3 regions of the Mesorhizobium sp. BR1-1-13 genome follow, and region 1 is predicted to be linked to each of the others. Evidence: predicted binding sites of a transcription regulator. Region 1 holds the regulator's gene; each other region holds the start of a gene.
The links. The regulator PhoB, encoded in region 1, activates phosphate uptake and scavenging genes when phosphate is short. The targets are predictions, from matches to a motif close to TGTCATNNANCTGTCAT.
Positions count from the first base shown of each region.

Region 2: a site for PhoB is predicted at 1,486-1,502, ahead of LB533_RS10355 (LTA synthase family protein). Genes of this name have one in related genera too.
Region 3: a site for PhoB is predicted at 1,882-1,898, ahead of ugpB (sn-glycerol-3-phosphate ABC transporter substrate-binding protein UgpB). Genes of this name have one in related genera too.

Region 1 covers NZ_JAIUIH010000001.1:39,327-42,602, reverse strand. The annotation lists gene pstB (phosphate ABC transporter ATP-binding protein PstB) at 1-160, shown strand, start outside; gene phoU (phosphate signaling complex protein PhoU) at 186-893, shown strand; gene phoB (phosphate regulon transcriptional regulator PhoB) at 913-1,602, shown strand; gene LB533_RS00210 (ROK family protein) at 1,610-2,851, opposite strand; gene xylF (D-xylose ABC transporter substrate-binding protein) at 3,110-3,276, shown strand, end outside.
Region 2 covers NZ_JAIUIH010000003.1:548,117-551,392, reverse strand. The annotation lists gene LB533_RS10355 (LTA synthase family protein) at 1-1,447, opposite strand, end outside; gene fabD (ACP S-malonyltransferase) at 1,724-2,665, shown strand; gene fabG (3-oxoacyl-[acyl-carrier-protein] reductase) at 2,799-3,276, shown strand, end outside.
Region 3 covers NZ_JAIUIH010000019.1:57,269-60,544, reverse strand. The annotation lists gene ugpA (sn-glycerol-3-phosphate ABC transporter permease UgpA) at 1-78, opposite strand, end outside; gene ugpB (sn-glycerol-3-phosphate ABC transporter substrate-binding protein UgpB) at 321-1,625, opposite strand; gene tlpA (thiol:disulfide interchange protein TlpA) at 1,960-2,646, opposite strand; gene argH (argininosuccinate lyase) at 2,684-3,276, shown strand, end outside.

The DNA.
Region 1 (3,276 bases):
CGTAATCGTCACCCATAACATGCAGCAGGCGGCGCGCGTATCGAAGCAGACCGCCTTCATGTATCTGGGCGAGCTGGTCGAGTTCGACCGCACGGAGAAGATCTTCACGTCGCCCCGCGAGAAGCGCACGCAGGACTATATCACCGGCCGCTTCGGCTGATCCCACGCACACGAGGACCAAGATCATGGCCGAACATACAGTCGCAGCCTTTGACGAAGATCTCGGACAGATCAGCAGGCTGATCCGCGACATGGGCGATCTCGCCTCATCGATGGTCGGCGGCGCCACCAAGGCGCTCCTGAATTCCGACAACGCGCTCGCCCAGCGCGTCGTCTCCGACGACGCGATCATGGATGCGCGCCAGCGCGAACTCGACGACCGCGCCATCACCCTGATCGCCAAGCGGCAGCCCATGGCGGACGATCTGCGCCATGTCGTCGGCTCGATCCGCATGGCGGGCGATCTCGAACGCATCGGCGATCTCGCCAAGAACATCGCCAAGCGCGTCGGCACCGTCGGCCTGGCCGCCACGCCGCGCGACCTGTCGCACTCCATCGATGTCATGGCGCAGCTGGTGCTGATCCAGGTGCAAGGGGTGATCGAGGAGTATGCGGCGCGCGATTCCGCGGCACTTGCCAAGCTGCGCGCCGACGATGAACGCATCGACGTCAAATACACATCGGTGTTTCGCGAGCTGCTGACCTACATGATGGAGGATCCGCGCAACATCACCGCCTGCACGCATCTTTTGTTCTGCGCCAAGAATCTCGAGCGCATCGGTGATCACGTGACCAACATTGCCGAAAATGCCTATTATGTGCTGACCGGCACGCAATTGCCCGCCAATCGCCCGAAGCAGGACGAGACGGCGATGTCGGCGCCAGCGGCGTGACGGCAGGGGTGACCAGTCGATGATCGCGCCACGCATCATGGTGGTGGAGGACGAGGAGCCGCTGGGTGTGCTGCTCCGCTACAATCTGGAATCGGAGGGTTATCAGGTCGAGGTGGTGACGCGCGGCGACGAAGCCGAGATCCGCTTGCAGGAGAATGTCCCTGACCTTCTTGTGCTCGACTGGATGGTGCCGGCGGTTTCCGGCATCGAACTCTGCCGCCGTCTCCGGATGCGGCCCGAGACCGAGCGGCTGCCGATCATCATGCTGACGGCGCGCGGCGAGGAAAGCGACCGGGTGCGCGGTCTCTCCACCGGCGCCGACGACTATCTAGTCAAGCCGTTCTCAACCCCGGAATTCATGGCACGCGTCAAGGCGCTGCTGCGCCGCGCCAAGCCCGAAGTTCTGTCCAGCGTGCTCAAGGTCGGCGACATCGTGCTCGACCGTGAATCGCACCGGGTCTACCGCAAGAAGAGCGAGATCCGGCTCGGGCCGACCGAGTTCCGCCTGCTCGAATTCATGATGCGCCACCCGGGCCGCGTGTTCTCGCGCAGTCAGCTGCTCGACAATGTCTGGGGCGAAACGATCTATATCGACGAGCGCACGGTGGACGTGCATGTCGGCCGGCTGCGCAAGGCGGTCAACAATGGCCGCATGCCTGACGTGATCCGCACCATTCGGGGCGCGGGGTATGCGATCCGCGAAGACTAGGGATATGTCACGCAACGTTCTCGCCTATGCCTGATTTCGCTTGTGCCCCCGGCGCGAAAATTTCCTGGTCGACGAAGGTCAGCGCGCGCATGGCGCAACCCTCGCGGATCAGCGGCAGTTCGTTCGGCTCGGTGTCGAAGGAAATCGATTTCGAGTGCTGGCCGCCGGCGGTCTGGGCGATCGCCTCGCGCAATGCCGGCTCGATCAGGTCGAAGGCGGCCGCGCTGACGCCGACCATGGCGACCGGCGCCGGATCGATCAGGGCGAACAGGCTGCCAAGGCCATAGCCCAGCGCCTCGCCGGCCTTGCGGTAGGCTTCGCGCTCCGGCCCGTCCTTTTCGCGCGCCGAGGCCGCCAGGGTGCGCATGTCGGCGTCGCTGACGTCGACGGGCTCGGTGTCCTCGCCAAGCTGCCTAGCGTTGCGCCAGATGGCATAGTTCCCGGCATAGGCCTCGACACAGCCGCGCCGCCCGCAGCGGCAGAGCGCCCCGCCGGGGCGATGGATCATGTGGCCGAACTCGCCTCCGGATGAATGGGTGCCGGTGAACAGTTCACCCTTCAACACCAGGCCCATGCCGATGCCGTGCGACAAAAGGATGGCGATGAAGTCGTCGCGGTAGCGCTGGGGATCGCGCCAGCGCAGCGCCACCGCCATCATGTTGCAATCGTTCTCCATGGTGGCGGGAATGCCGAACTCGGTCTCCAGTATGTCGGCGAAGGCGATGTCGGTCTGCGGCGTGATCGGCGACCACAGCATGGTGCGCGCATCCGTGTCGGTGATGCCCTGGATCGCCAGCGCGATACGGGCGATGCTGCCGACGTCGAGGTCGGGATCTTCGAACCGCCGCCTGACGATGGCCACGCATTCATCGATCAGCGCCTCGCGCGACAGGGTCAGCGTGTCCAGCCGGCGCTGCTCTTCAGATATCACCTGCCCGGCATAGTCGATGACTGCGACGGAGAGGAAATTCAGCGACAGCACCACGGTCATCACCGCCGCGGCTTCAGGGTTGAGGCTGAGGCCGACCTGCGGCCGGCCGCGTTTCAGCGCACCGGCCTCGCTCGGCTTGCTCTGCGCCAGGATGCCTTCGCCAATCAGGTCGGAGGAGATCGCCGATATGGTGGAATGGCTGAGCCCGGTGGTCGCGGCAATCTCGGTGCGCGATGGCTGCCCGGCACGGCGCACGGCCGCGATCACCATCGCCCGGTTGCGTCGGCGCAGATCGTCGTGGCGGATTCCGACCGACATGTTCCTCGCATCCTCCCGGTCGCCGCGTTCTCTCCCCAGGCCCCGACGACCGTCAGATACTGGCAGAACCGGCCTTGGCTGTCATTATTTATTCCGGAGCTCGAAAAAAATTCCCGAGGGCATCAAAATACATCAGAATCGGCGTTGACAGCGTTCCGACGATGGATCAGTGTTTTTTCGAGGCTCGAAAAAATAGAGCCTTTGTGCCGGCCTAAGGGCCTGTTTGGTCGCGCCATACGCGGCGCAGGGAGGATTAAGATGAAGAGATTCACAGCCGCCATCCTGGCGGGTGTCGCCATGTCGCTGACGCTCGCGTCGGTCGCGCAGGCGAAGGACAAGGTCATCGGCGTTTCCTGGTCGAACTTCCAGGAAGAGCGCTGGAAGACCGACGAGGCCGCCATGAAGAAGGCGATCGAAGCCGCCGG
Region 2 (3,276 bases), on a different contig from region 1:
GTTTCTTTGCCCATTCGATCAGGCGTCCGAGACCGCGGTCCGCGTCGGCCGAGCCCTCGGTGTAACTCAGCAGCGATTCACGCGCCCATTGGCTGGTAGGCGCCTGCACGGTGTGGGTCGGGTTGTAGTAGCGGTTCGGCTCGTAAGGGCCGTGGTTCTGCAGGCTGACGGCAAAGAAGAACACGGGGGCATCGCTGGCATCGGCCTCGCTGATGATCTCGTCCGTCATCGCCGCGTCGGATGCCAGCGGCCCGCGCTTTTGCATCGGCGGCAGCGTCTCTTCCGATCTGAAGTCGTCGAAGCCGAAATCGGCATAGACCGCGCCGCGGTTCCAGAACCAGTTGGTGCCCGGATGGATGGCGCGCGCCCTGTAGCCCTCCCTCTTCAGGAAAGTCGCCAGCGACGGCGTCGGCGTGCGCACATATTGCTGGTAGGGGATGCTGCCGGCCGGCAGGAAGGCGTTGGAGAAGCCGGTCAGTGCCTCGAACTCGATATTGGCGGTCATGCCGCCGAATTCGGGTGAGAACATGGAGCCCGAACGCAACGCCCGCACGTTGGGGATCGGATCGGGCGTGATGGTGACCCCCGGCAGCTTGGTCGGATCCCAGAAGGATTCGCTCATGACGACGATGATGTCGGGCTTTTCCTGGGGCACCGAGGCGGTCACCTGCGGCCTGTCGATGGCCGCGATCGTCTTTGCCGAATAGCCTGGCGGCGCCGAGACATGCGCCATCGGCACGTTGAGCGCGAAGGCGAGCGCAAAGCCGTTGGAGGCGTAATTCTCCTTCTGGTCCCACATGATCGGGATGATCTGCAGCCGGTCCCGGGTCCAGGAGAAGGTGGCATAGTCCATGATCGAGACGAAGAAGGCGAGCAGCGGCACCGCCAGCGTCAGCCGGGCGAGACGGCCCTTGCGGCTGAGTATCGGCACCTTTCGACGCCAGACCCGCCAGCCATAGATGAGCAGCGACAGGCCGGCGACGATGCCGACAACCATGGCAAGGGCAGTCATCGGGCGGTCACGCACCAGAAGCGGCAGCAGCGCCACGATCTGGCGGGAGTAGAGGAAATCGGTCGGGTAGAGGGGATCGCCGAGATAATGCGATTTCTGATGGCCGATGAAAGCCAGCGAGAGCGTCAGCGGCGCGACGATCATCAGGCTTTGATAGCTGCGGCCGAAAACGGCATCGAGGCCGATCAGAACCAGGGCGAACACCACGATCGTGGTCCAGCCCGGTTTGAGCGGCTGCAGGAAGAAGGAAACCGTGCCGCCGAAGTCGCCGCGCACGATCAATTCGATGGCGAACACCAGGACGGCCGCGATCAGCAGGCTGGTCAGCCCATAGCGTATGGTCGGCCACTTCCGTCCCGGCAGGTAGCCGGTGGAAGGATCGTCTTCCAGAAACTGTGGCGCGGCTTTGCCTGCGCCTTTCGAAATCCTAGCCACTTTAACTTCCCCACCCAGCGACAGACCCGTCACTCGATTGTCATGGAATTGTCACGCAAAGCTAGCGCCTGTGGCGGAAATAAGAAGAGCCAGCAAACGATTCGTGAGCGGTTTTCATCAGGAGTGATCGCCAAAAAGCCTTTTGGAACAGTCACTCGGCCCGCAAAGCTGCCGAGCGGCCGGGCCGAACCGGGCTTGACTTGGCAGGCCGCGTTGCGTCACAGGCAGGAAAATTCGTGTATCAGGCAAGCAGAACCGAGCTTTGGGAGCCCACACATGGCCGTTGCATTCACCTTTCCGGGACAAGGCAGCCAGGCTGTCGGCATGGGCAAGGACCTCGCCGATGCCTTCCCCGAGGCGCGCAGGGTTTTTAGCGAAGTCGACGACGCGCTCGGCCAAAACCTGTCGAAGCTGATCTGGGAAGGGCCGGAAGAGACGCTGACGCTGACCGCCAATGCGCAGCCGGCGCTGATGGCTGTATCGCTGGCCGCGATCAGGGCCTTGGAAGCACGCGGTTTTTCGCTGAAGGACAAGGTCGCTTACGTCGCCGGCCATTCGCTGGGCGAGTATTCGGCGCTCGCCGCCGCCGGCTTCGTCTCGGTTGCCGATGCCGCCAGGCTGCTGCGCATCCGCGGCAATGCCATGCAAGCGGCGGTGCCGGCCGGCGAAGGCGCCATGGCGGCGATCATCGGGCTGGAGCAGGCCGATGTCGAAGCCGCCTGCGCCGAGGCTGCCAAAGGATCGGTCTGCCAGATCGCCAACGACAATGGCGGTGGCCAGCTGGTTATTTCCGGCGCCAAGGCAGCGGTCGAACTGGCCGCCAAACTGTGCACCGAGAAGGGCGCCAAGCGGGCGCTGATGCTGCAGGTCTCCGCGCCCTTCCATTCGGCGCTGATGGCGCCTGCCGCCGAGATCATGCGGGAAGCGCTGGCCGGGGTAACCAAGAACGCGCCTGTCGTGCCGCTCGTCTCCAATGTCACGGTCACTCCGACCAGCGATCCCGAAATCATTGCGCGCCGTCTGTTCGAACAGGTGATCGGCCGCGTGCGCTGGCGCGAGACGGTGGAGTGGTTCGGCGCGAACGGCGTCACCACGCTCTATGAAGTCGGCGCGGGAAAAGTGCTTTCAGGGCTGGCCCGGCGCATAAACCGCGACATCGCCACGACATCGGTCGGAACCGCGGCGGAGGTCGAGGCCGCATTGGCGGCGCTCGGGTGAAGCGCCGCGTGTGAATTTGATGGCGCGGCTTGTATCGCTGAAGATATTCCGTTGGTGATGGCAATCGGACACCGGCACGACGTATACAGATGAGGTTGCTCGCTGAGCTTCCGAAAACCAAAGAGGAAAACACATGTTCGAACTGACCGGCCGCAAGGCACTTGTCACCGGCGCGTCGGGAGGCATCGGCGAGGCGATCGCCAGGGTGTTGCATGCGCAGGGCGCCGTCGTCGGCCTGCACGGCACGCGTATAGAGAAACTGGAGGCGCTGGCCGCCGAACTTGGCGACCGGGTGAAGCTGTTTCCGGCCGACCTGTCGAACCGCGACGAGGTCAAGACGCTGGGCCAGAAAGCGGAGGCCGATCTCGAGGGCGTCGATATCCTGGTCAACAATGCCGGCATCACCAAGGACGGACTGTTCGTGCGCATGTCGGACGCCGACTGGGACAGCGTGCTTGAAGTCAATCTGACTGCCGTGTTCAGGCTGACGCGTGAGCTGACCCATCCGATGATGCGCCGTCGCCACGGCCGCATCATCAACATTACCTCGGTGGTCGGCGTCACCGGCAATCCCGGCCAGACCAACTACTGCGCCTCCAAGGCCGGCATGA
Region 3 (3,276 bases), on a different contig from region 1:
CACCAGCGTGATGGCAAGTTGCGGCGCCACCAGGAGGTAGGGCAAGACCTTGTTGGGAAAGACGACGCGCGGGGTCAATGCGCCGCTCCAGCATGGAAATAGTCAACCGAACGGCATTCTACGACGCCCTCCTCGGTCCAGCCGGACATCTCCCCGTCTTGGAAGAAGATTGGCAGTTCCTGCGACGGCTGCCATTCAGCCTTGGCAATTTCCGAAACCGGTCGCGACAGCCGATCTCCCCCCTTGAGGGGGAGATGCCCAGCAGGGCGGAAGGGGGCCTCGTGGAGCAAGGATTATAACTCTATACGCCCGCCCGCGCCCTAATTCCCCAGCGCTTCCTTGATCGCCGCGTTACCACGCGTGACCGCATTGTCGAGCGCCTGCTGGGCGGTTTCCTGGCCGGCAAGCATCTTTTCGAACTCCTCGTTCTGGATGTCGCGCACCTGCGGCAGGTTCGGCAACCGCACGCCCTTCGAATTGTCGGTCGGCGCCTTGCCCGTCATCTGCAGGATCGGCGTCTCGCGACCGGGATTCTTGTCGTAGAAGCCGGACTTTTTCGTCGCCTCATAGGCGGCGAGCGTCACCGGCAGATATCCCGATTTCTGGTGCAGATATTCCTGCACATCGGTCTTGGACAGATAGGCGAAGAAGGCCGCGACGCCCTTGTATTCCTCGTCGGACTTGCCGCCGAAGACCCAAAGGCTGGCGCCGCCCGGCGTCGTGTTCTGCGGTGCGCCCTTGGCGTCGCTGTCATAGGGCAACTGGCCGATGCCGTAGTTCATGCCCGACTTGACGATGTCGCCCAGCCCGCCCGAGGATTCGGTGAAGATGCCGCATTCGCCGGCGAGGAATATCTGCTTGGCTTCGGAGGTGCGCCCGCCATATTTGAAGGTGCCGTCCTTGGCCAGATCCGCGAGCGCCTGGAAATGTTTGACGAAGATCGGCGCGTTGATCTTGAGTTCGACATCACCGCCGGCCAGGCCATTCTGCTGCGTGGCCCAAGGCACATCGTTCCACGCCGCGAAGTTTTCCAGGTGAATCCAGGTCAGCCAGGTCGAGGTGTAGCCGCAAGCGGCGGCGCCGCTCGCCTTGATCTTTTTGGCATCCTCCCACACCTCGTTCCAGGTCTTGGGCGGGTTGTTCACGTCGAGACCCGCCTTCTGGAAGATGTCCTTGTTGTAGTAGAGGATCGGCGAGGAGGAGTTGTAGGGGAAGGACAGCATGGTGCCGTCCGGCGTCGAATAATAACCGACGATGCCTGGCAGATACTGGCTCTTGTCAAAGTTCATCCCGGCGCCGGTCAGCACCTCGGCCACTGGCTTGATCGCGTCCCGGGCCGCCATCATCACGCCGGTGCCGACATCGAACACCTGGATGATGTCGGGCGCCTGGCCGGCACGGTAGGCGGCGATGCCGGCATTCAGCGTTTCGGGATAGGTGCCCTTGAAAACCGGAACGATCTGATAGTCGCCCTGGCTGGCGTTGAAATCCTTGGAAATCTTGTCGACGACCTCTGCGTTGGCGCCGGTCATGGCGTGCCACCAGCTGATCTGCGTGACGGCGAAGGCGGAGGTTGTGGAAAGCAGGGTCACGGCGACACCGGCTGCGAAGCCAAAGAACTTCATGTTTCGTCTCCCGTTTTCATTGCTTGTCATTGGCGAAAGGGGCACTCCCGCAATGGCACTATGTGTCGTTCGCGCGCAGCGGACAACGGTTTTGTTGCGGGCAAGCGCACTTCACTTCCGGCTAAAGTAGCGTGGACCTCCGGATAGAAGTGACCGGAAAGGATTGCATAGCGGCTTGCTGTTTGAATTGGTGTACCAGGGACCTGCGTCGAGACGGTCAGCGACCTCACCGACGGACGGTGTCTAACAGCGCATGACAACACTGACATGACAACGCTGAAAAAGGCGTCGGTTTAAAGCTCGGTCGATGCGTTGGAAAATTCCCGTCCCGTGCTCAGCCCGACGGGTTGAGCGCGGCCTCGACAAGCCGCTTGGCGTCCGGCCCCGACCACTCGGCCGGGCCGTTCATATGGGCGATCAGGCAGCCTTCGCCGTCGATCAGCATGGTGACGGGCAGGCCGAGCGCCAGGCCGCGCGTCTTCAAGTCGTTGAACAGCGCCATCGTCGAATCCCGGTAATAGCCGAGCGCCTCGACGCCGGTATCCCTAAGGAACTTCTTCGGCTTCACATCGTCGCCGGCATCGACATTGACGGCGACGACCTGGAACGCATCGCTGCCCTTTTCCTTCTGCAAGGCGTCCAGCGCCGGCATTTCGGCGCGGCATGGCGCGCACCATGTCGCCCACAGATTGAGCAGCACCGTCCTGCCGGCATGGTCGGCGATGGTCATCGGCTTGCCGTCCGGGCCGTTGAAGGCGAGGCCCTTCATCGATTGCGGCGGATCGGCGGGCAAGAGGGCCGCGACCTCGCCGGTGGCGGCAGCGGCGATCTTCTTGGCGCGTTCGCTCTTGGCGGCGCAGGCGACATCGTCGTTGCTGTCGCCCACGGCGACTTGCGGCGCGGCGTTGTTGCCAGACCGGCTCTCGCTGACATATACCGCGACCGCGCCGGCCAGCGCTCCCGCCACCAGGGCGGCGAGGATCAGGCGCGGGGCCGGGAAAAATCTGTTTCCGTCTGCCATTTTCTCAAAACTGCTCCGAAGCACGGGTTTTATAGCCATGAGCGACAAGAAGACCAGCAACCAGATGTGGGGCGGACGATTTGCCTCGGGTCCGGCCGCGATCATGGAAGCGATCAACGCGTCGATCTCGTTCGACCGCAAACTCTACGCGCAGGACATCAGAGGTTCGATCGCCCATAGCGCGATGCTGGCGCAAACGGGCATTATTTCGGCGGCCGATCAAGAAAAAATCGCTCACGGCCTGAACACGATCCTGAAAGAGATCGAGACGGGCACGTTTGAATTCTCGACCAGGCTGGAAGACATCCACATGAATGTCGAGGCCCGCCTCGCCGAGCTGATCGGTCCGGCCGCCGGCCGGCTGCACACGGCCCGCTCTCGCAACGACCAAGTTGCAGTGGACCTCCGGCTCTGGGTCAAGGACGAGTGCTTTCGCGTCGCCGAGGCCTTGAAGGGCCTGATCGGTGCGTTGCTGGAGCGGGCCGAGCAGCACGCCGCGACGGTGATGCCGGGCTTCACTCATATGCAGGCGGCGCAGCCGGTGACATTCGGCCATCATTGCATGGCCTATGTCGAGATGTTTTCGCGCGATCTGTCGCGGGTGCGCGACGCCATCGAACGCATGGACGA